Regions from separate parts of the Citrobacter meridianamericanus genome, predicted to be linked through region 1. Evidence: predicted binding sites of a transcription regulator. Region 1 holds the regulator's gene; the other holds the start of a gene.
What was found. The regulator PurR, encoded in region 1, represses purine synthesis genes. The targets are predictions, from matches to a motif close to CANGCAAACGTTTGCNTG.

Region 1 (15,881 bases):
GTTTCAGTAAATTGTGCAAGGGCACTCTGCATGCCACGAAACAGCGTCATATCCACGTTCAGACAGAGTGCTGCTACGTATTTACCTTCTTCGTCTTTGATGCCAATGGATGTACTTTTCACCGGGCGGCCATCGGCAAACTGGTTGCTGTAATTCGCAATGATGCTGGGAAATTCGGGCGATGCGATTCGCGCCAGACCCAGTTCTGTTGCCGGCTGGCCGGGTTTGCGTCCTGACAAATTGTTATGGATGGACAAAATGGCATGTTCAGGATTCTTGAGATCATGAACCACCACTTCGCAAAATGGAGAAAAGGTCTCGCCGAGCCCCCTGGCGATAGTGTCAATTTGGCTGAGAAGCGAGTTGTTGTCAGTTTTGGGCATGCCAGTCTCCTGTGGTGATGCCTGTAGCCACGATTGCGAGCAGTTTACAGTGAGCAAGGTTCGCTTTTCCAGACAGGAATATACAGACAGTAATAAGGTATCCGCATAGCAGATACCTTTTTGATCAACTTACGAGGAATTCACTGTAGCGGCTGATATCCACGTTCCCGCCGCTAATGATAATACCGATTTTCTTACCGCGAAGTTCTGCCTTGCGGGCTCGCGCAGCAGCAAAACCCAGGCATCCGGTCGGCTCCACGACGATTTTCATGCGCTCAGCGATAAATTTCATCGAGGCGACCAGTTCATCATCTGAGACGGTCAGAATATCGTTAACGTTTTGCTGAATGATCGGAAACGTTATCTTCCCGAGATGTTGGGTCTGCGCACCGTCAGCGATGGTTTTGGGCGTATCAATATGAACAATTTTTCCGCTGCGAAACGACCGTTGCCCATCGTTTCCCGCTTCGGGTTCGACGCCATAGATGAGGCAGTCAGGGGAGAGATGTCGGGCTGCCAGTGCGGATCCTGAAAGCAGGCCGCCGCCACCCAGACACACGAACAGAACGTCCAATTGACCCACTTCTTCAATCAGCTCTTTTGCGGCAGTGCCCTGGCCCGCAATCACGTGCGGATGATCGTAAGGCGGGATTAGCGTCAAACCGTGTTTCTCTGCCAGCTCCCGGCCTATTTTCTCACGATCTTCGGTATAGCGATCGTAAATCACCACATTTCCACCATAGCCTTTTGTTGCCGCAACTTTAGCTGCCGGGGCATCGTGCGGCATGATAATCGTCGCCGGGATCCCCAACAACTTTGCCGACAGGGCAATGGCCTGCGCATGGTTGCCGGAAGAAAAGGTGACGACGCCTGCAGCGCGTTGTTCTGGTGTAAACTGGCGCAGCGCATTCATAGCTCCGCGAAATTTAAACGCGCCCATTCTCTGGAAGTTTTCGCATTTGAAGAAAACGTCAGCCGCAAATTCGTCATTAACCGTTCGGGAGGTCATCACCGGTGTTTTGTTGGCATACTCGGCGATGCGCTCTGCCGCAGCGGCAACATCGTTATAATCAGGCAGTGTCATTTCAGTCATTCTTGTTCACCTGTATGTCGTTAAACGTCACGCTTGTGGGGCCAAGGCAATAGCTTCGATTTCCAGCGCGAAACCATAATGAAGCTCTGCAACACCGGCTACTGCTCGAGATGGGCGGAAATCACCGATCCACTCGCCATAGATTTTGTTAAACGTTGGCCACTGGTTGATATCTGTCACATAGACGCGTACTGACACCAAATGCTGTCGGGAAATTCCAGCGCCAGCCAGGCAGGCATCAATATTCTGTAGCACCAGTCGCGTCTGCTCTTCAAAAGAAGCATTCGTTTTCTTTTCGCCATCAATAGTGACCGGCAACTGGCCGGAAATGAAGACGAACCCGCCAGCCGTTGTACTGTGCGAGTAATGACCAGCAGGTGGAAAGCCCCCTGCAGATGCGTTCAATGTAATCTCCACAGACATAAAGAATCTCCTGATGTTGATGATAATTCATTTTGTATAAAATAATACATTTTGTATTATTTTATACGCTTTCATGCAACGTCAGGCTAGTGATAATTTTCACAGGTGCTGATTTTGTGAACTATTGCAAATGTGGTTAACGTAAAAGCTATGCTGAGTGGGAACAGGGAGGTTTCGGTTTTAACGAGGGGAAAGCAGTATCAGTGGTGAAACGCCCCGGGGAGGGGCGTCTGAAGCAAAAAATTAGCCAATATTACCGTGGTTAATTTTACTTAACGGCTCATTAATATCGAAGATTTTGAACGTCACGTCTTCCACTCCCAGATGCTTCAGACGGGCAGTGTGCTTTTTGATATAGGCTAGCGCGCTGACTTCATCCTGAAACAGGTAGATGCCACCGGCTTCGTGGTTTGCTTCGTTCTCGGTCCAGATTTTCCAGATGAACCCCGGCTCCTGGTTGATGGATTCGGCCAGTTCAACAAGCTGATTCGACATCTCAGCGCCAAACGGACCATGAAAATCAAAGTGTATCTGCACGAGTTTGTTCGCCATAAATCCTCCTTGGATTGGTTAATTCGGGGAGAGCTGCTAGCGCAACAGCACTTTCCCAGTTAGATAAGTGATTGCCTGTCCGCCGATATAAACACGCGTTCCTGCCAACTGGCAGCGTAAATCTCCGCCGCGCGCAGAGACCTGGCGTGCCAGCATCTGTGATTTATTGAGTTTTGCAGCCCAGTAAGGAATCAGCATGCTATGTGCCGAGCCCGTGACAGGGTCTTCCGCTACGGCTTCACCCGGACAGAAGAAACGGCTGACGAAGTCGTATTGCCCGTCACCCGGCGCGGTGATACAAACCATTTTCCGCAACGGAAGCATGGCGTGGATGTCCGGGCGTACAGCCTCAACCTGCTGTTGATTATCCAAAACAATCATATAATCGCGCGCGACACGCACTTCCTTGTATTCGGTGATGCCTAATGTTTCCAGCAGTAAGGCGGGCGGTTCGGTGGGCTCGCTTTGCCAGGCAGGAAAATCAAGCGTCAGCCATTCACCGCTGCGCGTGACCGTCAGTGGCCCCACGAATCGAGTGGCAAAATGGAGGGTCGTACCTGGGTAGTCCAGATGTTCAAAGATGACATGTGCGGCGGCAAGCGTGGCATGTCCACACAGATTGATTTCTCCCTGAGTGGTAAACCAACGCAACTCAAAGCCATTCTCGTTGACGACAAAAAAAGCGGTTTCTGACTGGTTATGCTGCTGCGACATTTTCAATAATGTTTCATCGGGCAACCAGTCTGGGAGCGGACATACTGCTGCGGCATTACCGCCAAACGTGGTGGTGGTAAAGGCATCTACCATATAGAAATCGATTTGTTGCACGGTGTAACCCTCTCATCGTACTCGGGATAACCCACACTCTATCATGCCTGTACGACTCAAATTCGCCAGTCTGGTGAAAATTGGATATGATCTGCTCCCACATTTCATTCTGGCCGCACATGTCTACGATCCTCGATACTTTTATTGCCCCGCCTTGTCATGACGAGATAGAGATCCTCTATCAGGACGAACATCTGGTGCTTATCAATAAACCTGCCGGGCTGCTAAGTTTGTCGGGGAAAAATCCGCAAAATCTCGATTCGGTACATCATCGGCTGGTACAGATTTATCCCGGTTGCACGCTGGTACATCGGCTCGATTTTAGCACTTCAGGGTTGATGGTGGTTGCCCGTAACAAAGCGATCAACGCCGCGCTTTGCCAGCAGTTCAGTCGACGTACGGTAAGCAAAATGTACAGCGCGCTGTTATGTGGGCATCTGAAAAATGATGAAGGGGTTATAGACGCAGCGATAGCCAAAGACCCGGCGTTGTTTCCACGGATGTCGATTTGCGCCTTCAACGGCAAACCCGCGCGCTCGCGCTATCAGGTTGTTGAGCGTTTTCATTATCGCCAGGAAAATGGGGCGTCACTCTGCCTGACCCGGGTACAACTGACGCCTGAAACCGGGCGTACCCATCAACTGCGGATCCACTGTCAGTTGTTAGGACATCCGATTTTAGGCTGTGATTTGTATGGAGGTTGTCTGCTGCCAGGCACTGAAAGGGCGCCGCGACTGATGCTGCATGCCAGTGAATTGCATTTCAGGCATCCCATCAGTCAGGAATGGATGAATGTCCAAAATGCCAGTCCGTTCTGAGGATGAAAAAAGCCGCCAACGGCGGCTATTTGGGTATTATCGTGCAGCTCGTTGCAATATAACCGCTGACGGTTGGCGTTGTAGAAAACGCATTCGCAGCATCATCAGCACCGCCGCAGAAGTCAGGCCGATAATAAAGCCCATCCAGAATCCTGCTGGCCCCATCCGGTCAACCACCAGATCGGTCAGCGCCAGAATATAGCCGCTCGGCAGACCCAGCACCCAGTAGGCCGTAAAGGTAATAAAGAAAATTGAACGGGTATCTTTATAACCACGCAGGATACCGCTGCCAATAACCTGGATAGAGTCAGATATTTGATACACCGCCGCCAGCAACATGAGCTGTGCTGCCAGAGCGACAACTTCCGGGTTATTGTTGTAGAGCAGGGCAATGTGTTCACGGAATGTCACGGTGAAAATCGCCGTTACCACGGCCATGCAGACACCGACGCCCAGACCCGTTCTGGCTGCGGTTTGGGCATCCAGCGTGGAACCCTGACCCAGACGATAACCGACACGAATGGTGACGGCGGCAGCCAGAGACATCGGCAGAACGAACATTAACGAGCTGAAGTTCAACGCGATCTGGTGTCCGGCGACGTCAACAATCCCCAGTGGGGAAACCAGCAACGCGACTACTGCAAACAGCGTCACTTCGAAAAACAACGCCAGCGCGATAGGTAAACCCAATTGCACCAGACGCTTCATTACTGCGGTGTCCGGCTTCTGGAAACCACGCTCATTACGGATGTCGCGCATTGAGCGTGCGCGTTTAATGTAAGACAGCATCGCGATAAACATTACCCAGTAAACCGCTGCCGTAGCGACGCCACAACCCACGCCGCCCAGTTCCGGCATGCCTAAATGCCCATAAATGAAAACGTAGTTAACCGGAATGTTCACCAGCAGCCCGAGAAATCCCATCACCATTGCGGGTTTGGTCTTGGCCAGACCTTCGCACTGGTTACGGGCTACCTGGAAGAACAAATACCCCGGTGCGCCCCACAGCAGCGCGCGAAGATAGCCAACGGCTTTATCCGCCAGAGCCGGGTCGATGTTATGCATGGAGCGAATAATGTAGCCTGCGTTCCATAGCACGATCATAATCAGAACGGAGACGCTACCCGCCAACCAGAATCCCTGACGTATTTGATGGGCAATCCGATCGCGGCGTCCGGAACCATTGAGTTGCGCAATGACCGGCGTCAGAGCCAGTAACAGTCCATGGCCAAACAGAATAGCTGGCAGCCAGATGGACGTTCCAATAGCGACGGCAGCCATGTCCGTGGCGCTGTATCCACCCGCCATGACGGTATCAACGAATCCCATTGCAGTTTGAGCGATTTGCGCAAGAATCACCGGAATTGCCAGAGCTAATAACTGACGCGCTTCACTTACATACTTTTGCACGTGTACACCACTATATTGTTGTTATTTGAGAGACTAAAAAAGCCGCCTTATCTGGCAGCAAGGAGAAAAAGCTGGGGAAATTTCAGTCTATTGTAGCGAGGAATACGTAATTCTCCAGTGAAAAAACAGGCAGTAGCGGCGCATCGCTGGCAACCTGAATTTCCACCTGCTATTGTGCTGTGCAGAGATGTCTTAATTGAGTTCAGGAGTTAGAAGTATGTTTACGGGTATTGTGCAGGGCACCGCGAAATTGGTGTCTATTGATGAAAAACCAAATTTTCGTACGCATGTTGTGGAGTTACCTGAATATATGCTGGATGCGCTTGAGACCGGCGCATCGGTTGCCCACAATGGGTGCTGTCTGACGGTCACCGAAATCAACGGTAACCAGATAAGCTTTGATCTGATGAAAGAAACGTTGCGTATCACAAATCTGGGGGATCTGAAGGTCGGAGATTTGGTCAATGTTGAGCGCGCGGCAAAATTCAGTGATGAAATCGGCGGGCATTTAATGTCGGGCCATATTATGACTACTGCCGAAGTATCGAAAATTCTGACCTCAGAAAACAATCGCCAGGTGTGGTTTAAAGTTCAGGATCCGTCACTGATGAAATATATCCTGTACAAAGGATTTATCGGTATTGACGGCATCAGCCTGACGGTAGGCGAAGTCACACCGACACGCTTTTGCGTGCATTTGATTCCGGAAACCCTGGAGCGTACGACGCTTGGCAAGAAAAAACTGGGTGCGCGGGTCAATATCGAAATCGATCCGCAAACGCAGGCGGTGGTTGATACCGTTGAGCGTGTGCTGGCGGCGCGAGAAAGCGCTATCAGCAACGTCACAGGTGAAGCAGGAGCCTGAGAGTAAAGCCCCCGTTAGCACGGGGGCGATAATAATTAGCGGGGAACGCGTAGGCCGTGTTCAACTCCGCGGGAGAAAACCACCTGCCATAGCTGAATGTCGCGAGCGCGAAATGCGCCTGCGCAAGCGTTCAGGTAATAGCTGAACATCCGTTTAAAGCGCTCGGTGTAATTATCGGCGATTTCAGGCCAGGAACTCATGAAACGTTCGTGCCAGGCCATCAGGGTGGTATCGTAATCCGCACCAAAATTATGCCAGTCTTCCATCACAAAATGCGGCTCGCTGGCGTTGGCAATTTGGCGAACTGACGGTAAACAGCCGTTCGGGAAGATATATTTATTGATCCACGGGTCAACGTTATTGTCGGTTTTATTAGAACCGATGCTATGCAGCAAAAAGAGACCGTCCGGTTTTAAATTGCGATCGACTACGTCAAAATAGGTCGCGTAATTTTTCGGTCCTACATGTTCAAACATGCCGACGGAGACAATGCGATCAAATTTGTCGTTCAGGTCGCGATAATCCTGCAGCAAAATGGTGACATCCAGCCCCGCACAACGCGCTTGCGCCATTTTCTGTTGTTCTGCAGAAATGGTCACGCCTACCACGCTTACGCCATATTGTGATGCCAAAAACTGGGACAAGCCACCCCAGCCGCAGCCTATATCGAGTATCCGCATTCCTGGCTGCAACTGCAGTTTTTCGGCAATCATTTTCAGCTTCGCCTGCTGGGCAGATTCCAGGGTGTCGGCATCTTTCCAGTAGGCGCAGGAATACTGCATATAAGGGTCGAGCATGCGGGAAAAGAGATCGTTGCCTAAATCGTAATGTTCTTTGCCGACAACCCACGCACGTTTTTTGGTCTGCAAATTAAACAGGCGAGCCGCTGCAATTCGCAGTGTATCTTTGAAATGGCGGGGGAGTTGGTTTTCAAGACCGGCGCGCAGGGCTTTACTAAAAAACATGTCCAGCCGGTCGCATTCCCACCAGCCATCCATATAACTTTCACCCAAACCTAACGATCCTTCCTGCAATACGCGCTTGAAAAATCTAGGGTTGTTAACGCGAATATCTGCCGGTGCCGGACCATTAACGGCGATGCCTGCACGGCTTAACAATTCACTGGTGATGCGGTACCAGTTATCATCCGGTACGCTGATGTCTTCTATACACGATGAACTCATAGCTTCTCCATCACTGGTCGGTGATCAGAACCTTAAAACAGCGTAGACGCTTTTTTGGGCTGTGTGAGAAATCTCACGAAATTAATCCGTGAATCTATAATCCGACGTAGAACAGAGGAAGGGAGGAACCCTTGCCGAAAAGACCATCCGTGGGAATACGAGAACGTTCTTGTTCCCGTTACCGCATAAAAATTATCGTTTTTTTAAAAACCGGAAATCAGTATAGGCCTGAATTTTTTATGATTCAACATATAATTGTTAGCGGGCTAATTAATAGCCCGCGGTAATTATTAGTGAGACTCTCCGTGGACAATTTGCACACGGTCGTCTGTTTGAGGGGTGCCAGCTTTCTGTGATTGCATTTTGTACCCTACGGCCGCCAGTAGCACCGTAGTCAGCATCACGCTGGTAGTGGTGAGCAGCGGGGTGGCGATCAGCCAGGAAACCACAAGGCTTGCCAGGAAGCATAAACCCAACTGCAACGTATTCTGCAATGCGGCTGCTCGTCCGGTCGCCTGCGGGAACGGGCGTAATGCCTGAGCGACAACGATAGGGTAGATGGCACCGTTGGCAATCGCCATCACGCAGAATGGGATCAGGATTTCAGCGAGCGCAACATGGTGAATAAAGCCGGTAGCCCAGGTGGCAACGACACTAATCGCATACAGGATGAGTAACCATGGCAGCAGTTGACGACCTTGCCATTTTTGTAACGCAGCGCGACAGCCGTAACCGCCGACTAAGAAGGCAATGGTTTGCGGTACATAGCTCAGGCCAATCACTGCCGGGCTGTAGCCCATTTCGCTGAGGATGAACGGGGAGCCCGTCAGCCATGCGAAGAAGCTCGCGGAACAGGCGGCATAAATCAGTACGTTCCCGCGATAGGTTTTCGAGCGTAGCAGGGTGGCGAATGTCAGTTTATCCTGGCTGTCGTCGCGCGCTTTAGCCGTTGGTTTTAAGCGCAGGGCAGGAAGCATCAGAATTAGGGTTATGGCAAACAGGGTGGCGAAAATGGCCTGCCAGGAAAAATGTACAAGGATCCAACTGCCTAACAACGGCGCCAATGCCGGAGATAATCCGACCAGCGGCATAATGGTGGCAAAGATGCGATTTACTTTTTGTGACGGATAATAATCAGTGACCAGCGCCTGCCAGATTACCGATGCCGCACAGACACCAACGGCTTGAACAAAACGCAGCGCCAGCAGGCCTGTGGCGTTTTCAACCCACAGCATGCCCAGACTACCCAGAGCAAAGATAGATAAACCCAGCAACAAAATAGGTTTGCGGCCGTAGTGGTCGGAAAGTGGCCCCCACAGAAGCTGTGCCACGGCAAAACCGGCTAAGAACAAGCTAAGGCTGGCGCTGACGGCTGATGCAGGCGTTTGCAGATCGGACTGAATTGCGGCGAAGGCGGGCAGATACATATCCGTTGCCAGAAAGCCGAGCACGCTAAGACCCGCCAGCCAGACTAAAAACCCTTTCCCAGGTTGCATCATCATTTCTCTTTTTTTAGCAGTAGAACAATGCCGCTGAGTGTAGTGAGTGTAATTCTTGCTGTGAAACGCTAATATTTGCTTACTGATTTCAAATTTTTTGCAGGCAGAATATGTGGTCGGAATATTCACTTGAAGTGGTTGATGCGGTTGCGCGTAATGGCAGCTTTAGTTCGGCCGCGCAGGAGTTGCACCGTGTACCCTCGGCGGTAAGCTACACCGTACGTCAGCTGGAAGAGTGGCTGGCGGTGCCGCTTTTTGAGCGACGTCATCGGGATGTGGAGTTGACGCCTGCCGGTGCGTGGTTCCTCAAAGAAGGCCGCTCTGTTATCAAAAAAATGCAGATCACCCGCCAGCAATGTCAGCAAATTGCCAACGGCTGGCGCGGACAGCTGGCGATTGCGGTAGATAACATTGTTCGCCCGGATCGCACCCGACAGATGATCGTGGATTTCTATCGTCATTTTGATGATGTGGAACTGTTGGTTTTCCAGGAAGTGTTTAACGGCGTCTGGGATGCGCTGTCCGATGGCCGCGTTGAGCTGGCAATTGGCGCCACGCAGGCGATTCCGGTGGGGGGACGCTATACCTTTCGCGACATGGGAATGCTGAGCTGGAGTTGCGTGGTGGCCAGCCATCATCCGTTGGCGTCAATGCCTGGGCCGCTTAGCGACGACACGTTGCGCAACTGGCCGTCGCTGGTGCGTGAAGATACTTCCCGTACGCTGCCAAAACGCATTACCTGGCTGCTGGATAACCAAAAACGTGTCGTGGTGCCTGACTGGGAATCTTCCGCTACCTGCTTATCCGCAGGGTTGTGTGTTGGCATGGTACCGACGCATTTTGCCAAACCGTGGATCGATAGCGGCAAGTGGGTCGCGCTACAGCTGGAAAATCCATTTCCTGATGCCGCATGCTGTCTGACATGGCAACAGAACGATACGTCACCTGCATTGAGCTGGCTGTTGGACTATTTAGGGGATAGCGAAACGCTGAACAAAGAGTGGCTGCGGGAGCCAGATGAGGCTCCCGCACAACGGTCTTAACGACGGTAATCGCGGAACGGGCCGTCGGCAACGGAGCGACGCTCTACCAGACGCGGATGCACCTCGATAGATTGCGACTCTTCACGTTTATTCACGATACGGTCTAACAGCATATTGAAGGCCGTTTCACCGAGCGAATCTTTAGGCTGGTGAATGGTCGTCAGAGCCGGCGTGAAGAAACGGGCGTTGCGCACGTTGTCGTAGCCGATAAGCGAGATATCCTGCGGTACCCGCAGTCCCATCTCATCAGCGGCGCACAGCGCACCCATCGCCATGATATCGCCACCACAGAAGACGGCGGTCGGACGATGCGGCTGTGACAGAATTTGCTGCATGGCGCGATAGCCGGATTCAGGCTCAAAATCCCCCTGGACAATCCAGTTGTCCGGTACTTTTATCAGCGCTTCTTCCATCGCTTTCATAAAGCCAGCCAGACGCCCGGCTCCGGTGTTACGTTCCATTGGGCCTGGGATCACGCCAATCTCACGATGACCGCGTTCGACCAGATACCGACCCGCCATGTAACCACCTTCGAAGGCATTATCAATGACGGTATCGGTAAAGTCGGCTTTGGCCTCGCCCCAGTCCATGACGACCATCGGGATATGGCGGTATTCTTCGAGCATCGAAAGCAGCGACTCCGGATACTCAGAGCACATCACCAGCAGACCATCAACGCGCTTTTGCGCCATCATCGACAGATAAGCCTGCTGTTTTTCAAGGCTGTTCCATGCGTTACCCAGAATCAGGGTATAGCCTTTCTGGAAACAGTTTTTCTCAACGGCTTCGATAATTTCAGCGAAATAGGCCGCTTCACTGCTGGTGGCCAGCAAGCCAATAGACTTGGTGTGATTCACCTTCAGGCTGCGCGCAACTGCGCTCGGAGAATAGTGCAGCTCTTTGATTGCCGCCCAGACAGCATTACGCGTTTCTTCCGCGACAAAGCGCGTCTTGTTAATCACGTGTGATACGGTTGTAGTGGAAACGTTTGCTCGCTTCGCTACATCTTTAATTGTTGCCATTACATCTCACTCCAGACCATATCCTAAGCTCCTGAGAAAACTCCAGGTAAACGTTTGCCTTCACACACCCTTAGCGCAACGTAAGGGTTGCGGCACGCCGGGAAAACGACACGGAACGTCAGGAAGGGGTCAATGGCCGGTACGCTAATCAAGTAAGCGTGGAATTTTGTCTGATCTTAACGAAAAGGGGAAGAGTTAAAAGCAGTTATCAATATAAATCGTGAGAGATTTTTGCTTTCAAGTGTGTAAAAATGCGCAATATCACTTTTTGTGTGGGAATAAAAAGGAGAAAACTTGATGAGCACCGATCTGAAATTTTCGTTAGTGACTACCATTATTGTTCTGGGTTTGATCGTCGCGGGTGGCCTGACCGCAGCGCTGCATTAATTTCCTCGAGGGAGTTAGCTCTCCCTCACTCTTTCCGCTCGTCTATCTCTTCTATTGTTTGCGAATAAGCAAAAGTCTTTTGCAATTTTGTTAACTTTATTAATTTTGCGATCAATGTCATGCTTTTGACTCTTATTTTATGTCGCGCCACGGCTCGACGTTACGGAGTCGCAATATGAAACTCAATTATCCTTTACTGGCGCTGGCGATCGGAGCGTTTGGCATTGGCACCACCGAATTTTCGCCAATGGGATTATTGCCCGTCATAGCCAAAGGAGTGGATGTTTCGATTCCGGCCGCCGGCATGTTAATCAGCGCGTATGCGGTTGGCGTGATGGTGGGGGCTCCGCTGATGACATTATTATTGTCTCATCGTGCGCGACGTAATGCGTTGATTTTCCTGATGGCGATTTTCACGTTGGGTAATGTCCTCTCGGCGATTTCACCGGATTACTCCACGCTGATGTTATCACGCATTTTGACCAGTCTTAATCACGGGGCATTTTTCGGCCTTGGCTCTGTGGTTGCTGCAAGTGTGGTGCCCAAACATAAACAGGCCAGTGCCGTGGCAACCATGTTTATGGGGTTAACCATTGCCAATATTGGCGGCGTTCCGGCGGCGACCTGGCTTGGTGAAAGCATCGGCTGGCGCATGTCGTTCATGGCAACGGCAGGGCTCGGCGTTATCGCCATGGTCAGTCTGTTCTTCTCATTACCCAAAGGCGGGGCGGGAGAGCGTCCGGATGTCCGCAGCGAACTGGCGGTACTTATGCGTCCTCAGGTGCTGTCGGCTCTGCTGACGACCGTTCTGGGAGCAGGGGCGATGTTCACGCTTTATACCTACATCTCACCGGTGCTGCACACTATCACTCATGCCACACCAGCATTTGTGACCGGTATGCTGGTGCTGATTGGCGTGGGCTTCTCAATCGGTAACTATTTTGGCGGCAAGCTGGCTGACCGTTCAGTCAATGGTACGTTGAAAGGCTTTTTACTGCTGTTAATGGTTATTATGCTGGCCATTCCTTTCCTTGCGCGTAATGAGCCTGGCGCGGCGGTCAGTATGGTGGTCTGGGGTGCGGCGACATTTGCAGTGGTTCCACCGTTGCAGATGCGAGTGATGCGTGTTGCCAGCGAAGCGCCGGGTTTATCATCGTCAGTCAATATTGGCGCATTTAACCTGGGGAATGCACTGGGGGCCGCAGCCGGTGGGGCGGTGATATCCGGTGGCCTGGGTTACAGTTTTGTGCCTGTGATGGGGGCGATTGTGGCAGGGCTTGCGCTGATGCTGGTGTTCATTTCCGCAAGAAGACAGCCTGAAGAGGCTTGCACTACCGCGAATTAATGCAAAAACGCAGAAGGAAGCCCTTCTGCGTTATCTTTTTTATGCTGCGAAGTTCTTCGCAACAAACTCCCAATTCACCAGCGCCCAGAAATGTTCCAGGTAGCCAGGACGAGCATTGCGATAGTCGATGTAGTAGGCGTGTTCCCATACGTCAACGGTCATCAGTGGCGTCGCGTCGGTGGTCAGCGGCGTACCCGCGTTGGAGGTTGAAACGATAGCCAGTTTGCCATCCGTTCCTTTAACCAGCCAGGTCCAGCCAGAACCGAAGTTTTTGATAGCGGCATCGGTGAACTGTGCTTTGAAATCTGCAAAGCTGCCAAAGGAGGCTGCAATGGCTTCGGCCAGTTTACCAGTCGGTTCGCCACCTGCGTTCGGTGCCAGGCAGTTCCAGTAGAAAGTGTGGTTCCAGACCTGGGCTGCGTTATTGAATACACCACCTTCAGAGCTACGAACGATCTCTTCCAGTGATTTACCTTCAAACGCCGTGCCTTTGATCAGGTTATTCAGGTTAGTAACGTAAGTCTGGTGATGTTTGCCATAGTGGTATTCCAGCGTTTCAGCAGAAATGTGCGGGACCAGAGCATCTTTGGCATACGGTAATGCAGGTAATTCGAACGACATTGCTTCTCTCCTTATTATTTATATTGAGTACACACAATAGCCTCATTGTGAGTAAGGATAGGGTAGCAAATTGAAAGGTTATGCAAAAGAAGAACTTACCCTACAGCATGTTCTGTAGGGTAAGTTTTTAGCGAATTGTTTTTGGCGTCATTACCCGGCGAGCGCCCACATAGTGGCGCTGCCAGTAATCTTCGCTCAGCGAGGTGATTTGAATTTCCCGGCCGCTGCGCGGGGACTGAATAAATTTTCCGTTGCCGACATACACACCAACGTGATCGGCTGTTCCGCGACCCTGAGTACGGAAAAAGACCAGATCGCCATTTTTCAGTTCGCCACGTTCAATCGGCGCGGCATCACGTAGATGGTACATTTCGTTCGCAGTACGGGGAATGCGGAATTTCACCAGATCTTTATATGCATAATAGACCAGACCGCTGCAGTCAAACCCGGTTCTTGGCGATGTACCGCCCCAGCGATAAGGCTTGCCTATTTGATTCATCAGCGTGGACATGGCGGTTTTAGTGGCTTTCTGCACTTTGACCTTGTGTGCGTCAGCGAGCGTAGTCGGAGCCGTGGTTTTCACTTTTACACAGCGTGGCTTATGGCCTTTACGCGGCGTGCATTTTTCAGTCCAGGTCACGGCAGCGGTTTGTGCTGCGGCGGTTTTGCCTCGACGGTTTGCAGTTTTAGTCGACTTTGCCGGAGTGGCAGTGCGATTTTTAGAAGAGGAAGCGGTTTTGGTGCTGGTTTTACTGGAGGTCTTTGTCGCCGTTTTCTTGTTGGTCTTTGTTGTTTTTTGGCTGGTTGTTGCGCTTTTCTTTTTATCTACCGTTTTGATGGGGTGGGATTGGGTAGTTGTCGTCCTGGCCTGCTTGGAAGCATGAGCCATAGGCGTAAAGGGCAGTGTAGTAAAAAGTAAAGCACAGAGCGTGATCGAGATTCGGTTTATCCGCGCCACTGAGCAGTCCTCTGGTAAGGCAGGTCTATAGTGCCTGCGTGTGATTTTCAAAACTTGATGATTCTAATCTATAGAAAGAGGGAAAGTTAATAGCTTTTTTTGTTTAAAACTGTGTTTCGTAACCGACCGCAAAAAAAAACAGCAATTAACGTGGGAACAGGTGAAAGGACAATCAAATCCACAGGCTTCAAGGGGATAAATGAGATTATGAATGCAACTTTTAGCGTCAGGGGATAAAATAATAAGGCGTAATGAAAATGTTATTTTCCGTTGCCTGTCTGACCCGTTACAATGTCAGACTACTGCCGTAAAAGAAGTTTAAGGAAGCAAGATAATGAGCACCACTATCGAAAAAATCCAGCGCCAGATCGCTGAAAACCCGATTCTCCTGTACATGAAAGGTTCCCCTAAACTGCCAAGCTGCGGTTTCTCCGCTCAGGCTGTGCAGGCGTTGTCTGCCTGTGGTGAACGTTTTGCTTACGTTGATATTCTGCAGAACCCGGATATTCGCGCCGAGCTGCCGAAATACGCAAACTGGCCGACCTTTCCGCAGCTGTGGGTTGATGGTGAGCTGGTTGGCGGCTGTGACATTTTGATCGAAATGTACCAGCGCGGTGAGTTACAGCAGCTGATTAAAGAAACAGCGGCGAAATACAAAACCGAAGAACCAGACGCTGAGTAATTTTAGCGGAAATAAAAAAGCGACCTGTGACGGTCGCTTTTTTTATCGATCCGTTATGCCTCTTCAGGCACGGGAAGAGGCCAACCGCCGAGGCGTTTCCAGCGGTTAACGATTTCGCAAAACAGTACGGCCGTCCGTTCGGTATCATACAGCGCCGAGTGCGCCTGATTCCCGTCAAACTCCATTCCAGCCGCCAGACATGCTTTTGACAACACCGTTTGCCCCAATGACAGACCGCTTAATGCCGCAGTATCAAAAGTGACAAATGGATGAAATGGATTTCGTTTGAGAGAGGCGCGCTCTGCTGCGGCCATCATGAAACTGTGATCGAAGGTAGCGTTATGCGCCACCATGATAGCCCGATTGCAGCCGCTGTCTTTAATCCCTTTGCGTACCATTTTGAAGATGGCATGCAGTGCGTCATATTCGCTGACCGCACCACGTAGCGGATTGTTAGGGTCAATACCGTTAAAGGCGAGGGCTTCCGGCTGTAAATTCGCGCCTTCAAATGGCTCTACGTGGAAATGTAACGTCGTGTCCGGCATCAGCCAGCCTTGTTCATCCATTTTCAGTGTGATGGCGGCGATCTCAAGCAGCGCATCGGTTTTGGCATTGAACCCTGCGGTTTCGACATCAATGACGACAGGATAAAAACCACGAAAACGGTCACACAGACCGGAAAGTTGAGCGTTATCGGACATCTGGGTCTCTTAATACGGGAAAATTGCAGCACGTATTATTGCAAAATGATGAGTATAAAACTACGGG
Region 2 (15,881 bases), 2.5 Mb from region 1:
CGGAGCGCGAGGCGCTGAAAGCGGCATTCCCGATGGGGATCTGCATGATTACCGAAGGGGTTATTCCGATTGCGGCGCGCGACCTGCTGCGCGTGGTGGGCTCCTGTGTGGTGGCCTCGGCGGTAGCGGGCGGCCTGATTATGGTGTGGGGTGTTGAAAGCCCGGTACCGCACGGCGGTATGTTTGTGGTCCCGCTCTTTACGCATCCGCTGTTGTTTTGTCTGGCGCTGGGGATCGGCACGGTGATTTGCGGTGTCATGTTGTCGCTGTGGAAGAAACCGGTGACCGAGCGTGACGAAGAGTTTGATGAACTCAGCGATCAAAAATTGAAAGACGAAGAGATCACCTTCACCCTGGAATAACCGGAGGCCGTATGTTTGCCGATATGAAAAGCATGGTGACGAAAGCCTGGCGCGAGCAGTACGCGCTGCTGGCCATCAACTGCATGAACCTGGAAAGCGCCCGCGCAGCGGTTCGGGTGGCCGAGAAACACCGTGCGCCCATCATTCTGAATCTGTATCAGGGGCATCTGGAGCATTTTCCGGCCCCGATAGCGGCGGCGGTCGTCAAAACGCTGGCAGAGGAAGCCTCGGTACCGGTCGCGCTGGCACTGGATCATGGAAAGGATCCTGTACGCATTCGCCAGGCTTTTCGCGCCGGATTCAGCGGGTTAATGATCGATGCCTCCGCCTTTGCGCTGGAGGAGAATATTCGCCAGACCCGTGCAGTGGTTGAGCTCGCAGCCAGCGTTTCTCTGTGTGTGGAAGGCGAGCTGGGCCATCTGGCCGATGCTCCGCGCTATGACCATGCGACTAACATGGATTTGATGACTCAGGCTGCTGATGTGGCACCGTTTATCCAACAAACCGGGATCGACTTACTGGCAGTATCGGTCGGTACGGCGCACGGCATGTACGCGCCGGGCGTTACGCCAGCCATTCATTTCCAGCGGCTGGAGGAAATTGCCCGGTTATCAACGGTACCTCTGGCGCTGCATGGCGGCAGCGGGACGCCGTTTGATCAGTTGCAGCGCTGTCCGATGTTTGGCGTCGCCAAGATAAACGTTGGCGCAGCGGTCTTTGAAGCCGGAAAGGCCGCGCTGCTGCATACCCTGTGTCATGACACATCCGGTGAGCTCGTTGATACCCTGGCCCTGATGGAGCAGGCCTGCGAGGAAGCCATTATTCCGTATCTACAGGCCAGCGGCGCTATCAATAAAGCCTGATTTGTTTTCTGTAACGCCTTCTATGCCTCTGCGATGACGCACTGGCAGGGCTTTCTACACCCTGAAACTGGAGAATTAACATGTTAGTTTCGATGAAAGAATTACTGCAACCTACCCGTCAGCACGGTTTTGCCATCGGCGCATTCAACGTGGCGGACAGCTGCTTTGTACGTGCTGTCGTGGAAGAAGCGGAAGCGACCAACACCCCGGCGATTATCTCCATTCACCCCAGCGAACATGATTTTGTCGGCGATGCGTTTTTTAGCTACGTCCGTGATATCACGATGCGTAGCCGGGTGCCGTTTACTCTGCATCTGGACCACGGCGCTTCAGTGGAGCATGTCCTGCGGGCGATTCAGTGTGGGTTTACCTCGGTGATGATTGATGGATCGCTGCTGCCGTATGAAGAGAACGTGGCGCTGACCCGCGAAGTGGTCAAACTGGCGCATGCGGTAGGTGTCTCGGTTGAGGGGGAACTGGGCACGATTGGCCAGACCGGAACGTCAGTGGAAGGCGGCGTATCGAAGATCACCTATACCGATCCAGTTCAGGCACAGGATTTTATCGCCCGTACCGGCGCAGACACGCTGGCGGTGGCGATTGGTACGGCACACGGGATCTACCCGAAAGGGATGCAGCCAGAGCTGCAAATGAACATCCTGCGTGATATCGCCGGGCGTGTAGACATTCCGCTGGTGTTGCACGGTGGTTCAGCGAATCCGGATGCGGAAATTGCCGAATCCGTTACGCTGGGCGTGGGCAAAATTAACATTTCCAGTGATATGAAGTATGCCTACTTCCAGAAAGTCCGTGAAATCCTGGCGAAAGAAACCTGGTGGGATCCGAACGTGATCTATCCGGACGCGATCGATGCCGCGCGGGAAGTGATCCGTCACAAAATGAAACTGTTCGGCTCAACTGGCAAAGCATCACTGTACTAACGGCGTGCTGGCGGGGTGACCCGCCTCTTTCGTGAGTGAGGAAAAATATATGCACTATCTGGGGCTGGATATCGGGGGAACAAAAATTGCGGCAGTGGTAATGGATGCGTCCGGACAGGAGGTTAAGCGCTATCGTTGCCCAACGCAGAAAGAGAGCTATTCGCAGTTTGTGGCAGCCGTTGTGGCCTTTATTGACGAGATCCGCAGCGATATTCAGCGTCCCATGATGACGGGAATTGCGTTACCTGGCAGTATCTCACCGCTTAGCGGGATGATTAAAAATGCCAATATTCAAGTGATCAATGGACGGGCATTGCAGTCGGATCTTCAGCACAGGTTAGGGCAGCCGGTGGTTATGGCGAATGATGGCAACTGCTTTGCGTTGTCGGAAGCCTGTGATGGTGCGGGCCAGAAGTATGGCGTCGTGTTTGGTATTACGCTGGGCACCGGGTGTGGCGGTGGCATTGCTATTAATCGACAGCCTTTTGTCGGCGCGTGGGGGAATGCGGCTGAGTGTGGTCACATCACGTTGCCGGGATACTGTGAGCACGATGATGGCCCGTCAGTCGCTTGTTATTGTGGTAAGCAAAACTGCGTAGAGTCGTTTGTTTCTGGAACCGGGATAAGCGAGCGCTACCGCATGCTCACAAGGCAATCGCTCTCCGCAAGCGCCATTGTTGCTCTGGCACAGCAGAATGAACCGCATGCCGTACAGCTGGTGGGGCTGTTTCGCCAGCAGCTTGCCAGAACATTGGCGACGATTGTTAATATTCTCGACCCTGGCGTGATAGTGATCGGCGGTGGGCTATCTAATGTCGATCTGTTGGTTGCCAATCTGGACGCTGAGGTTGCCCCTTTCGTTTTTACCGATTTTTTCTCAACCCCCATAGTTAAAGCGCACTACGGTGATAGCAGCGGAATGCGGGGAGCTGCGTGGCTTGCCGCCCAAACAGGGAGAACAGTAAATAATGAAGCGTTCACATATTAATTATGCCGTTGATAAGGCGCATGCCATCGCTGAGACCTTTCGGGTTTGTCTGCCTGACTTTGCGTATTTTACGGCTGACGTCTGGCGGCAACAGGAGCTGGCTCTATGGCGCGAAGTGCTCGATCTGAAACTGGGCTGGGACATTACCGACTTTGGCCGTGGAGATTTTGCGCAAACGGGGCTGACGTTACTGACGTTGCGTAATGGTCAGCCAAGGTCAGCGGGTTATCCTAAACCGTACGCCGAAAAGATGCTGCAAATTCAGCAGGATCAGCAAACGCCATGGCATTTTCATCGCCATAAAATGGAGGATATCGTGAATCGCGGCGGCGGTGACTTATGTATGCAGCTGGCATGGGCCACGCCTGATGACGGGTATGACGCACGGCATATTGTTGAAGTTAGCGTCGATGGTCAGCGGCATAGTGTGAAACCCGGTGAGACACTGGTGTTGAAACCGGGGCAGGGGGTGTGTCTGCCGCCGCGGCTGTATCATCGCTTTTGGGCGGAGAAAGCGTTCGTGCTGGGCTGGGAAATCTCAATGGTCAATGACGACCTGCACGACAACCACTTTCTTGAACCGGGCGGTCGCTTCCCTGTGATAGAAGAGGACGAGCCGGCGAAATGGCTGCTGTGCAGTGAATATGCGCGTTTATGAGTGGGGGGAGGCCCGGCAAGCGAAGTGTATGACCGGGCAATAAATCATTGCGCAGGTGGTGGTGTTGTGACTTCACTCCCTGAAACCACACCACCCTGCATCTGCTGCGTTACTTCCTGTTTCTCCACGTTCACTGCATGCAGTTGGCCGTTGACCGTTGGCTTGAGTGGCGCATCGGCCTGAATATTGCCGCTGGCGGTAAGCTGAATATTACCGTCGCCGGAAAGGGGCAGTGCGGGCCATCCCCATTGTTGCAGAATCGTCATTGGCACGCCGCGCCCGTTCAGGCTGATCTGAGCCTGGCGCTGAGGCAACTGCGAAATGCTGGCGGTGGCCTCCAGCAGCCCTTTTTCGGTATAGGCACTCAGTTCGCTGATATTGATGGTGCTATTGTTCGCCGTCAGCGCCAGCGAAGGACGACGCACGTCAGTGCGGTTGAACGTGGCGGCCGCGGCGTTGAGGGTGGCGCTGCCGCTCCAGATCCCCCACTGATTGTTTTGTACCAGCCCGAGGTTGGCACCATAGCCGTCCAGCGCGGTGAGCTGCCATGGGAAGTCCGGATCGATATCAATCACCAGATTACGGCTGGCGCTGAATTTCTTCAGCGTCAGGCTATTTAGCCAGGCGGGTAGGGGTTTCATCCACAGCTGTTTCCAGTTTTCCGGCAGCGTGTATTCCAGACCGGCGATGGCGGCATCATTGAGGATCAGCGCTTTGTTGTTGCGCAGCCAGTTACCCGACGTTCTGACCATACCGCCTTCCCAGCGGGTAGTGAACTGGCGCAGCGCAATACCTTGCGGCGAGAACTCAGCGTTCAGAATCGGATCGAAGAAGTGCAACGAGCCGTAGATAAACTCACTGGCGTTCATTGACAATTTTCCTTCCTGAGTTTGCCAGTCGTCCTTGCTGAAGGTCATGTTGCGCAAGCTCAGGTCGAGATCCGTAACCGCCCAGTCAGGGCCTTGCAGACGGGCATCCGTCACTTCCAGACGACCAATTTGCAGGGAAGGAATGGTGCTTAACGGGGCAAAAAAATCGGCCAACGATTTGTCGCTTTGCAACCGAATATCGTTCAGACGCAGATTCTCCACTACCCAGCTACCGTCGGCATTGCGCTGCGCTACACCGGTTAATGCCCCACGCGCCACGTCCGCGCCAATATTGCTTAGCGTCACCCGGTCATGGTCGATGCTGCCTTCAATCAATACGTTGGTCGTCGGGACGTCGTTCAGCGTCAATGAACTGGCGCTAAGCTGAATTTGCGCTTTGCTGCCGAGAATTTTACCCGCCTCAGGGCTCCAGGGCATGACGCCGCCGTTAACGCGCTGTGCGCTCAGGGTCCATTCGCTGCCGGGGCTGTTAAGCGCCATATCCTGTAACTGCAGGCGATCGGCCTGGAACGGCATCGGTGCGGTTTGTTGGGACAAATTCAGCGTGCCGTTTTGCAACAAAATGGTGTCGACATGCAGCGGGTCGGTGATTTGGCGGCTGCTCAGTCCGATATCGACCGTTTTGGCGACCAGCGTGGCGGGCTGACCATCCCGGCCAAAGGTGACGTTTTCCAGCAGAATATGGGAAGGGGAAGAAAACCGGTGATCGATGGCATCAAATGCCAGATGGTAGCTGCTGTTCTGTGAAACCCAGGCGCTGACGCGCTCTGCGCCCCAGCGTGTTTGCAGTAGAAAATAAAGGCCGAGGATCGCCACTGCAAGGGCGATCAGCACGTAAAGAAGCAGCTTTCCAATAAATTTCATGGTCTTCCATCCTGCGAAGTGCACATAATCAAGTTATGCACGATTTAGATGGAATGCTCAAGGCGGGAATGGTGAAAGAGCGTTACAGCGGCGTCGATTCAGAATCAACGCCGCATTTTGCTTATTGCTTCTCTGGAGGGAATATCAGGTTCAGAACGATAGCGGTAATACCGCCTGCAGCAATGCCGGAAGAGAGCAAGTTTTTCACCCAGTCCGGGGCGAACTGCAGGATCAACGGCTGCTGGGAAACGCCCAGACCGACGGCCAGCGACAGCGCGATAATCAGAATCGCACGACGGTTTAGCGGTTCGCGGGACACAATACGCACGCCGGATGCGGCGATAGTACCGAACATTACCAGCGTTGCCCCGCCCAGTACTGGCTCAGGAATATGCTGTACAAAACCGCTGACCGCCGGGAACAGACCCAGCGCGATCAGCATCAGCGCCACCACAAAACCAACATAGCGGCTGGCAACGCCCGTTAACTGAATAACCCCGTTGTTCTGACCAAAACAGGAGTTTGGGAAGGTATTGAACACGGCGGAAACAAATGAATTCAGACCGTTCGCTAGTACGCCGCCTTTCAAGCGTTTCATGTATAGCGGACCAGAAACCGGCTGCTCGGAGACATCGGAGGTAGCCGTAATATCACCGATGGTTTCCAGCGAGGTAATCATAAAGACCAACATCAGCGGCAGCAGTAAGCTCCAGTCAATGCCCAGGCCGTAATACAGCGGTGTTGGCACCATCAGCAGGTCCTGACTTACCGGCGCGGTATTTTGCGGCAGCATGTCCATAAACCAGGCCAGCAGATACCCTGCCGCCATCGCAATCACCAATGACGCAACACGCAGGTACGGGTTGCGCTGGCGGTTAAGCAGGATGATTAGCGCCAGCACCACGCCAGCCAGCAGTAAATTCTTCGGTGCGCCAAAGGTGTTGTCGCTCATTGCGGCATAGCCGCCGCCAATCGACGTCAAACCTACCTGAATCAGCGACAGGCCGATAATCATCACCACCACGCCTGAGACCAGCGGAGTAATAATACGACGTGCCAGATGCAGTACGCGTGAGATAACCATCTCAGTGCAACTTGCCAGCATCAGCGTACCGAACAGCGCCGCCATCATGGTTGGAACATCTGCGCCACCGGTTTTTAGCGCCGTACCACCCATAATCAGTGGAGCAACAAAGTTAAAGCTGGTGCCCTGAATGGATAACAGTCCCGAGCCGACCGGCCCCCAGGCTTTGATCTGAATGATAGAGGCTACGCCGGAAGCGAACAGCGACATACTGATAATGTGTTGAGTATCCTGAGCCGGTAAACCGAGCGCCTGGCAAATTAACAGTGCAGGGGTGATCACCGCGACGAACATGGCCAGCAGGTGCTGACAGGCGGCAAACAGGGTCTGGGCTAGCGGGGGGCGATCTTCAAGACGGTAAATCAGTTCACTGTTGTGAGTCTGCGCAACCGGTTGCGCATTTGTTGACTCTACGGCGTTAACGGACATCAGAGGCAATCCCATGGTGGAAAAGCGGTGATTTTATCTGACCAGGGCTGAAAAGCAAACGTTTGCTAGTGGGTATTCTTAATATTTAAAACGGATAAACAAACATTTTTATATAACTTTTCATCATTTTCTGCTTAAAATCCACCCCGAAAACTCAATAAGAGCTAAAAATCGGTCTGAAATGCATCGTGCGTGATTGTGCTAAACGCACTAATGGAGCTGTAAATGTTTTATCTCGATACGTTATCAACACTGGTTGCGGCAACCCTTGTGTTGTTGCTCGGACGTAAGCTCGTCCAGTCTGTCTCATTTCTGAAAAAATACACTATTCCTGAACCTGTCGCTGGTGGGTTGCTGGTGGCGATTGCGCTGCTGGTGTTGAAAAAAAGCATGGGCTGGGAAGTGAACTTCGACATGACCCTGCGCGATCCGTTGATGCTGGCGTTCTTCGCTACCATCGGCTTGAACGCCAATATCGCCAGCCTGCGCGCAGGTGGCCGCGTGGTGGGTATCTTTCTGATTGTGGTTGTTGGCCTGCTGCTGATGCAAAACGCTATCGGTATTGGTATGGCGACCCTGCTGGGTTTGGATCCGCTGATGGGTCTGATCGCCGGTTCGATAACCCTCTCAGGCGGACACGGAACCGGAGCCGCGTGGAGCAAACTGTTTATTGAGCGCTATGGTTTCGCCAATGCGACTGAAGTGGCGATGGCTTGCGCAACGTTTGGCCTGGTGCTAGGTGGACTGATTGGCGGTCCGGTGGCGCGCTATCTGGTCAAACACTCCACTACGCCAGATGGTATACCGGATGATCAGGCTGTGCCGACCGCGTTTGAAAAGCCGGATGTCGGGCGCATGATCACTTCGCTGGTGTTGATTGAAACCATCGCGCTGATCGCTATCTGTTTGACGGTGGGAAAAATCGTTGCGCAAATGCTGGTCGGAACGGTGCTGGAACTGCCGACCTTTGTCTGCGTGCTGTTTGTTGGGGTGATCCTCAGTAACGGTCTGGCATTACTGGGCTTTTATCGGGTGTTCGAGCGTGCGGTTTCGGTGCTGGGTAACGTAAGTTTGTCGTTGTTCCTGGCGATGGCGCTGATGAGTCTGAAGCTGTGGGAACTGGCTTCTCTGGCCCTGCCGATGCTTGCAATTCTGGTTGTTCAGGCCATTTTCATGGCGCTGTACGCAATATTCGTCACCTGGCGCATGATGGGTAAGAACTACGATGCCGCTGTGCTGGCAGCCGGGCACTGCGGTTTTGGCCTCGGCGCGACACCAACGGCGATTGCCAACATGCAGGCAATTACCGAACGTTTTGGGCCATCCCATATGGCGTTTCTGGTGGTGCCGATGGTGGGCGCGTTCTTCATCGATATCGTCAATGCGCTGGTGATTAAGCTGTATCTGTTGTTGCCGATTTTTGCGCAATAATGGTTGTGCGGCGGAGTAACATCCGCCGACACTCCGAATTGACTATGCGTTGGAGTAGCGTTCGGTTTCCGGCATCCAGCGCTCTATTAGCGCTACGGCCTGTTGCGGATATCGTTCGTGAATATGGCGAGCAATGCGCTGAACTTCCGGGATAATAGCCTGATCGCGCAGTAAATCCGCGACTTTAAATTCTGCCGTTCCAGTCTGGCGAGTACCCAAGAGCTCACCGGGACCGCGAATCTCCAAATCTTTTTGCGCAATAACGAACCCGTCGTTGCTGTCGCGCAGAACCTGCAGGCGTTTTTGCGCGGTTTTTGACAGCGGTGATTTGTAGAGCAGGACGCAGTGGGAGGCCACCGCGCCACGACCTACACGGCCACGTAGCTGATGCAACTGGGCCAGGCCCAGGCGCTCCGGGTTTTCAATTATCATCAGGCTGGCGTTGGGCACGTCCACACCCACTTCAATCACCGTGGTAGCAACCAGCAGATGCAGTTCACCCTGTTTAAATCCCGCCATTACCGACTGTTTCTCGGCTGGCTTCATTCGGCCGTGTACCAGGCCAATATGGAGTTCTGGCAGCGCAATTTTAAGCTCTTCCCACGTCGCTTCTGCTGCCTGAGCTTCTAACAGATCAGACTCTTCAATCAGCGTACAGACCCAGTATGCCTGGCGCCCCTCGTGGGTACAGGCGTTGCGTACGCGATCAATGATGTCGCTGCGGCGGGTGTCCGGAATCGCCACCGTAGTGACGGGCGTACGTCCTGGTGGGAGCTCATCAATGACCGATGTGTCGAGATCGGCATAAGCGGTCATCGCCAGCGTGCGCGGGATTGGCGTGGCAGTCATGATTAGCTGGTGCGGATGGAAACCCTGCTGCTGGCCTTTCTCCCATAACGCCAGACGCTGATGCACGCCAAAACGATGCTGTTCATCGATGATAACCAGCGCCAGTCCGTTGAACTGCACCTGTTCCTGGAAAATTGCGTGCGTGCCGACAATCATCTGCACCTGACCGCTGGCGATAGCTTCCTGCTGCGCCTGGCGCGCTTTACCTTTCTGTTTACCTGCCAGCCAGCCCACTTCAACGCCCAGCGGCGCAAACCAGTTACGGAAGTTATTCGCATGCTGTTCAGCAAGCAGTTCGGTGGGTGCCATCAGCGCAACCTGCTTACCATGTGCGATAGCGCGCAGGGCGGCTAACGCCGCGACCAGGGTCTTACCGGAGCCGACATCGCCCTGTACCAGGCGCATCATCGGGACATCCAGTGCCATATCACGTTCGATCTCAGCGGTAACGCGGGCCTGTGCGCCAGTCGGTTTAAACGGTAGCGCCGCCAGCAGCTTATCTTTCAGCGCGTTGTTTACGCTCAGCGGCTGGGCATGAAAACGCTGCGCCCCGGCGCGTAATGCCAGCATACTGAGGTTATGCGCCAGCAGCTCTTCCAGAATGAGACGTCGCTGCGCCGGATGCTGACCGGTTTCCAGATCGCTCAACTGCAGTGACGGCGGTGGACGGTGCAAAGTGCGCAGGGCTTCTGGCAGGCTCATCATGCCTTGCAGTAATTCCGGTGGTAGCAGTTCGGCAATGGCACAAGTATCAAGCAAATCCAGCGCCTGATCGGTCAGTTTACGCAGCGTAGCCTGTTTAACACCTTCGGTAGTTGGATACACCGGCGTGAGCGTTTCCTGCAATTCCGGCGTGCTGAGATCGCCCTGCACGCGGTATTCCGGGTGGATCATCTCAGCGCCGTATTTCCCGCGTTTGGCTTCGCCATAGGCCAGTACCCGGCGCCCGGTGGCGAGACTGTTTTTCATTGCTGCGCTGAAGTTGAAAAAGCGCATGGTGAGAATGCCCGAGCCATCGCTGATCTGACAGGTCATCATCCGGCGACCGCCAAAGGTGATATTGCAGTTCAGCACTTCGCCTTCAACGGTGGCATAGACGCCCGGCAGCAGTTCGCCAATAGGGTACAGATGCGTGCGGTCTTCGTAACGCAGGGGGAGGTGTAGCAGGAGGTCCTGCACGGTGTGCAGGCCAATTTTCGCCAGTTTACTGCTTTGCGCTGCGCCAACGCCGGTCAGAGAGTTGAGTGGGATGGCATCCAGTAAACGGCCTTTCATCGCGTTTATCTCGCAGACTGCATAGTGGCCCACCACGTTGCATCGGCTTCAATTTCGCCCTGCGTGTTTACGTGAGGGTAGGGAAGGCCTTTGCGCTTAGCGACATTCGCCAGCACAGGATAACCGCCTTCAAACAGCAAACGCTGCTGCTCATCTTGCGGCAGCATACTGTTTTCTCGGCGGTACATGCCGGCGTTTTGCCGCTGACGCTGCGCTTCGTACAGAATCAGCGCGGAGGCGACTGAGACGTTCAGTGACTGCACCATGCCAGTCATGGGAATGATGATATCCTGATCCGCCAGATCCAACGCTTCCTGAGTAATGCCGGTTTTTTCCTGGCCCATCAGGATGCAGGTGGGGCGTGTGTAATCAATCTCGCGAAAATCCACAGCTTTATCTGACAGATGGGTTGCCAGAACCTGCATACCCCGGTTTTTTAAATGTGTGACCGCATCGCTAATGGTGCGGTGCGTTTTAACCTGTACCCAACTATTGCTGCCTGCGGCAGAAGAGGCCATGGTACGCATGCGGCTACCCGGCCAGACGGCGTGGACTTCATGCACGCCGACCGCATCTGCAGTACGAATGATAGCGGAAACGTTATGAGGCTTGTGGACCTCTTCCATGCAGACGGTCAGATCGGGCTGACGACGTGCGAGCATCTCGCGGATACGTGCATAGCGCTGTTCATTCATAAAACGTGTTCTAGTTACGGTTACGGGTGACTTTAATCACGTCCGGCATGACGCGGATTTTGCGCATGATATTCGCCAGGTGCACACGGTCGCGGGCGGTCAGGCGAATAAAGGCGCTATAGACGCGGCCATCTTTCTCTTCCGTATTCAGACTTTGAATATTGGAGGTGGTCGTGTTTATTGCCGCCGTCAAGTTCGCCAGAGCACCCTGGTGGTTAAACATATCCACCTTAATCTCAGTGATGAACTCCTGCTCTGTCTCCTTATCCCATTCCACCGCCATAAACTTCTCAGGCTCTTTCTGGTAGCCACGAATGTTACGGCAGGATTCATGGTGAATCACCAGACCTTTACCCGGACTGACGTGGGCAATGATGGGATCGCCTGGAATCGGACGACAGCATTTCGCGAAAGTGATCAGCACGCCGTCTGCGCCTTTAATCGGCAGATGACCGTGACCAGATTGCGCTGGGACGTTTGCCGTTGCTTCGCCCTGCTGGAGGTTTTTCGCAACCACCACACTCATGGCGTTACCCAAACCAATTTCTGCGAGCAGATCGTCAAGCGTGGCGAGCTTCATGCGCTCAAGCTCACGCTGGATGCTTTCTGGTGGGATCTCAGCCAGTTTACGGCTACCGCCCAGGGCATGGTTGAGCAGTCGACGCCCCAGGCTGACGGAATCATCGCGCTTGAGGTTTTTCAGCAACTGGCGAATTTTTGCTCGTGCTTTCGAACTAACGACGAAGTTGAGCCATGCTGCATTCGGACGTGCGCCCGGCGCGGTAATAATCTCAACGGTCTGACCGCTAAACAGTGGTTGTGAAAGCGGGTAAGGCTGTCTGTCGACACGTGCGCCGACGCAGGCGTGACCGATATCGGTATGTACGGCGTAGGCGAAGTCGACAGGTGTAGCACCGGCAGGCAGTTCAACAATACGCCCTTCCGGTGTGAAAACATAAATCTCATCCGGGAAGAGATCAGATTTGACGCTTTCAATAAATTCAAACGAGCTACCGGCGCTCTGCTGCAGTTCCAGCAGGCTTTGCATCCAGCGCTGAGCGCGGATTTGTGCGGTGGTGCTGCTTTCGCCACCGTGCTCTTTGTAAGCCCAGTGCGCTGCCACACCCATTTCCGCCATCTGATCCATGTCTTCAGTACGAATTTGTACTTCAACCGGAACGCCGTGAGGGCCGATCATTGAGGTATGCAAAGACTGATATCCGTTCGCTTTTGGAATGGCGATATAGTCTTTCACGCGACCAGGACGTGGTTTGTACAGGCTATGCATCTGGCCGAGTACGCGATAGCAGGTATCGGAATCATGAACGATAACGCGAAAAGCGTAGATATCCATGATGGAGTGAAAACGCTGCTCTTTGAGCACCATTTTGCAGTAGATAGAGTACAGGTGCTTCTCGCGCCCGCTCACGCGACACGGAATACCTGCCTCCTGCAAACGCCCTTCGATTTCTGAGAGGATTTTTTGGATCATCTCTTTGCGGTTGCCGCGAGCGGCTTTAACCACTTCTTTAATCACGCGATAGCGGTTCGGGTACAGCGCTTCAAAACCCAGCTCTTCCAGCTCGGTTTTAATGTGATGAATACCTAAACGGTGTGCCAGCGGACTATAAATTTCGAGGGTTTCACGGGCGATGCGGCGACGCTTGTCCGGGCGTAATGAGCCCAGCGTGCGCATATTGTGGGTACGGTCAGCAAGTTTGATGAGAATGACGCGGATATCCTGCACCATCGCCATAATCATCTTGCGAAAGTTTTCAGCTTGCGCCTCTTTCTTATCGCGAAACTTAAGCTTATCAAGCTTTGATACCCCTTCTACCAGCTCTGCAACGCTTTTACCAAAAAGCTGCTCCATGTCCTGGTAGGTGGCTGGGGTATCTTCAATCACGTCATGCAGTAGCGCAGCCATCAGCGTTTCATAGTCGAGTTTCATCTCGGCCAGAATGCAGGCTACCGCTACCGGGTGCGTGATATAGGGTTCACCGCTTGAACGTGTCTGGCCCTCGTGAGCGTCACGTGCAACGAGATACGCCTGCCGAAGACGCTTAATCTGGTCTTCCGGCAGGTAGTTTTGAATCAGTTGATTCAGGCTTTCAAACAGATACAAGGGCGACCCGCTTTGTGATTAACGACGACCTTCAGCAATAGCGGTAACGGCTTGTAATTCAGCGGCTTCCTGCTCTTGCTGTTCCTGGCGCTCACGCACGTCGAGGATCTGGTTGTTGATCAGACCTTCTTCGATTTCGCGCAGCGCGATAACGGTAGTTTTATCGTTTTCTTCCGGTACGAGCGGATCCTTTCCGCCTACCTGCATCTGACGAGCGCGACGCGCGGCGACCAGTACCAGGTCAAAACGGTTACCAATTTTCTCTACAGCGTCCTGAACAGTTACGCGTGCCATACTTAAAATGCTCCACAGGTGAAGAAATGACTGGGCATGATACTGAATGTGGGTTCAGTCTGCCAACAGTTTGCTGATTAAAGCGTCATGACGCTGCTTTTGGCGGCTCATGCGCAGACGTTCGGCGCGAATGATGGTTTTCAAATCGCCCAGGGCGGTATCGAAATCATCATTCACAATAAGATAATCATATTCGGCGTAATGGCTCATTTCTGCAACAGCTTGCGCCATACGTTTTGCGATCACGTCTTCGCTATCTTGACCGCGGCCACGAAGACGTCGGTCCAGCTCAATCTTAGATGGCGGCAAAATAAAAATACTGCGCGCATGCGGCATTTTTTCACGAATTTGCTGCGCACCTTGCCAATCGATATCTAAAAAGACGTCTACGCCGGATGCCAGTACTTGCTCAATGGTCTCACGCGAAGTGCCGTAATAATTACCGAATACCTCAGCGTGTTCCAGGAACGCGTCTCTGCCAATCATGGCTCTGAATTCATCATGGTTCACAAAGAAATAGTGTTCACCGTGCACTTCCCCCGGGCGCGGTGCGCGCGTGGTGTGCGAAACAGAAACCTGGGTGTCATACAACGGTTGGGTCTTTAATAAAGCCTGAATCAGGCTGGATTTACCCGCGCCACTGGGGGCAGAAACAATATAAAGCGTGCCTTGAGCCATGAGTATCTTAATGTATGTGATTGTCGAAAGAGAGCCTACATACGGGCTTATTATACACGTAGCCGCTATGTGACGTAGCCCTTGTCACACTTTTTGCGCATGTTTATTGCGTTTTGCGTATCAGTTTCCTGTTTTATCGATGATTTGCAGCAATACGTGCAAATGTCAGGAACGGTGCTCGCAGGATGCTTTTTTGCCACTCTGTTTCCCTATTATTTCGCGCTATATCTGCCTGGAATTGCAGTGTTCAGCGGAGGTAGCATGGGATTATGGAAATGCATAGGGCTGGTTCTACTGGTCTGGAATTTACCTGTATGGGCGGTTTGCCCCGTCTGGTCGCCTGCCCGGGCAAATGAGGAAATTTCACGACTACAGCAGCAGATAACACAGTGGAATGACAGTTACTGGAAACAGGGTGAAAGTGCCGTAGACGACGGTGTTTATGACCAGCTCAATGCACAACTCATCCAATGGCAGCGCTGTTTTGGCGGTGAAGCCCCACCCGAGCTGTCTGCACCCCCAATAAGTGGCACTGTCTCGCATCCTGTTCCCCATACGGGAGTTCGAAAACTTGCCGATAAGCAAGCGCTTCAGCAATGGATGCAGGCTCGCAGCGATCTCTGGGTGCAACCGAAGGTGGATGGCGTGGCAGTGACGTTAGTCTATCGCAATGGCAATCTGGTACGGGCGATTAGCCGTGGTAATGGCCTGAAAGGCGAAGACTGGACGCAAAAGGTTCTTCAGATTCCTTCCGTACCACATTCCACCAAGGGGAATCTCGCTAACAGTACGTTGCAGGGTGAGATTTTTTTGCAGCAAGAGGGGCATATTCAGAAGCAGAGAGGGGGAATGAACGCCCGCTCGAAGGTTGCTGGATTGATGATGCGCCAGAGCAATCCGGAATTATTAGGCTCGCTGGCTATTTTTATCTGGGCCTGGCCCGATGGTCCTGCGGTCATGTCTGAAAGACTGGAACAACTCACTGCTGCCGGGTTCAGTTTCACGCAACATTTTTCCAGGGCCGTGAAGAGTGCAGATGATGTCGAGCAGGCACGCGCCAGTTGGTGGACTTCAGCATTACCTTTTGTGACGGATGGCGTAGTTGTGCGAACGGGAAAAGAGCCGCAGGCGCGATACTGGCTACCCGGACAGGGAGACTGGCTGGCAGCGTGGAAATATCCTCCCGTGGCCAGGGTGTCTGAGGTAACGGGTATTCAGTTCTCTGTTGGCAAAAGCGGGAAAATTGCGGTGGTGGCATCGCTGGCCCCCGTCATGTTGGATGATAAACGAGTGCAGCGCGTCAATATTGGCTCTGTCCGACGCTGGAATGAATGGGATATTGCGCCTGGCGATCAGATTCTGATAAGCCTTGCCGGGCAGGGGATCCCCCGTATAGACGAAGTCGTCTGGCGGAGTACTCAGCGTACTAAACCAGCTCCACCTGAGGGTCGCTTT

Region 2: the regulator PurR is predicted to act here: its motif matches at 7,131-7,148, upstream of gltS (sodium/glutamate symporter).

The regions. Positions count from the first base shown of each region.
Region 1 is NZ_CP101036.1:2,952,659-2,968,539, reverse strand. It holds gene NMD08_RS14560 (transcriptional regulator) at 1-383, opposite strand, end outside; gene NMD08_RS14555 (threo-3-hydroxy-L-aspartate ammonia-lyase) at 508-1,476, opposite strand; gene NMD08_RS14550 (RidA family protein) at 1,504-1,899, opposite strand; gene NMD08_RS14545 (monooxygenase) at 2,143-2,451, opposite strand; gene NMD08_RS14540 (PhzF family phenazine biosynthesis protein) at 2,488-3,279, opposite strand; gene NMD08_RS14535 (RluA family pseudouridine synthase) at 3,399-4,097, shown strand; gene mdtK (multidrug efflux MATE transporter MdtK) at 4,134-5,507, opposite strand; gene NMD08_RS14525 (riboflavin synthase) at 5,725-6,372, shown strand; gene cfa (cyclopropane fatty acyl phospholipid synthase) at 6,408-7,556, opposite strand; gene punC (purine nucleoside transporter PunC) at 7,847-9,052, opposite strand; gene punR (DNA-binding transcriptional activator PunR) at 9,166-10,098, shown strand; gene purR (HTH-type transcriptional repressor PurR) at 10,095-11,120, opposite strand; gene cydH (cytochrome bd-I accessory subunit CydH) at 11,418-11,507, shown strand; gene NMD08_RS14495 (MFS transporter) at 11,683-12,852, shown strand; gene sodB (superoxide dismutase [Fe]) at 12,892-13,473, opposite strand; gene NMD08_RS14485 (C40 family peptidase) at 13,601-14,431, opposite strand; gene grxD (monothiol glutaredoxin 4) at 14,766-15,113, shown strand; gene rnt (ribonuclease T) at 15,167-15,814, opposite strand.
Region 2 is NZ_CP101036.1:107,143-123,023, forward strand. It holds gene NMD08_RS00470 (PTS fructose transporter subunit IIC) at 1-362, shown strand, start outside; gene NMD08_RS00475 (class II fructose-bisphosphate aldolase) at 374-1,225, shown strand; gene NMD08_RS00480 (ketose-bisphosphate aldolase) at 1,306-2,166, shown strand; gene NMD08_RS00485 (ROK family protein) at 2,216-3,154, shown strand; gene NMD08_RS00490 (D-lyxose/D-mannose family sugar isomerase) at 3,135-3,812, shown strand; gene NMD08_RS00495 (AsmA family protein) at 3,857-5,566, opposite strand; gene xanP (xanthine/proton symporter XanP) at 5,688-7,079, opposite strand; gene gltS (sodium/glutamate symporter) at 7,305-8,510, shown strand; gene recG (ATP-dependent DNA helicase RecG) at 8,553-10,634, opposite strand; gene trmH (tRNA (guanosine(18)-2'-O)-methyltransferase TrmH) at 10,640-11,329, opposite strand; gene spoT (bifunctional GTP diphosphokinase/guanosine-3',5'-bis pyrophosphate 3'-pyrophosphohydrolase) at 11,340-13,454, opposite strand; gene rpoZ (DNA-directed RNA polymerase subunit omega) at 13,473-13,748, opposite strand; gene gmk (guanylate kinase) at 13,803-14,426, opposite strand; gene ligB (NAD-dependent DNA ligase LigB) at 14,688-15,881, shown strand, end outside.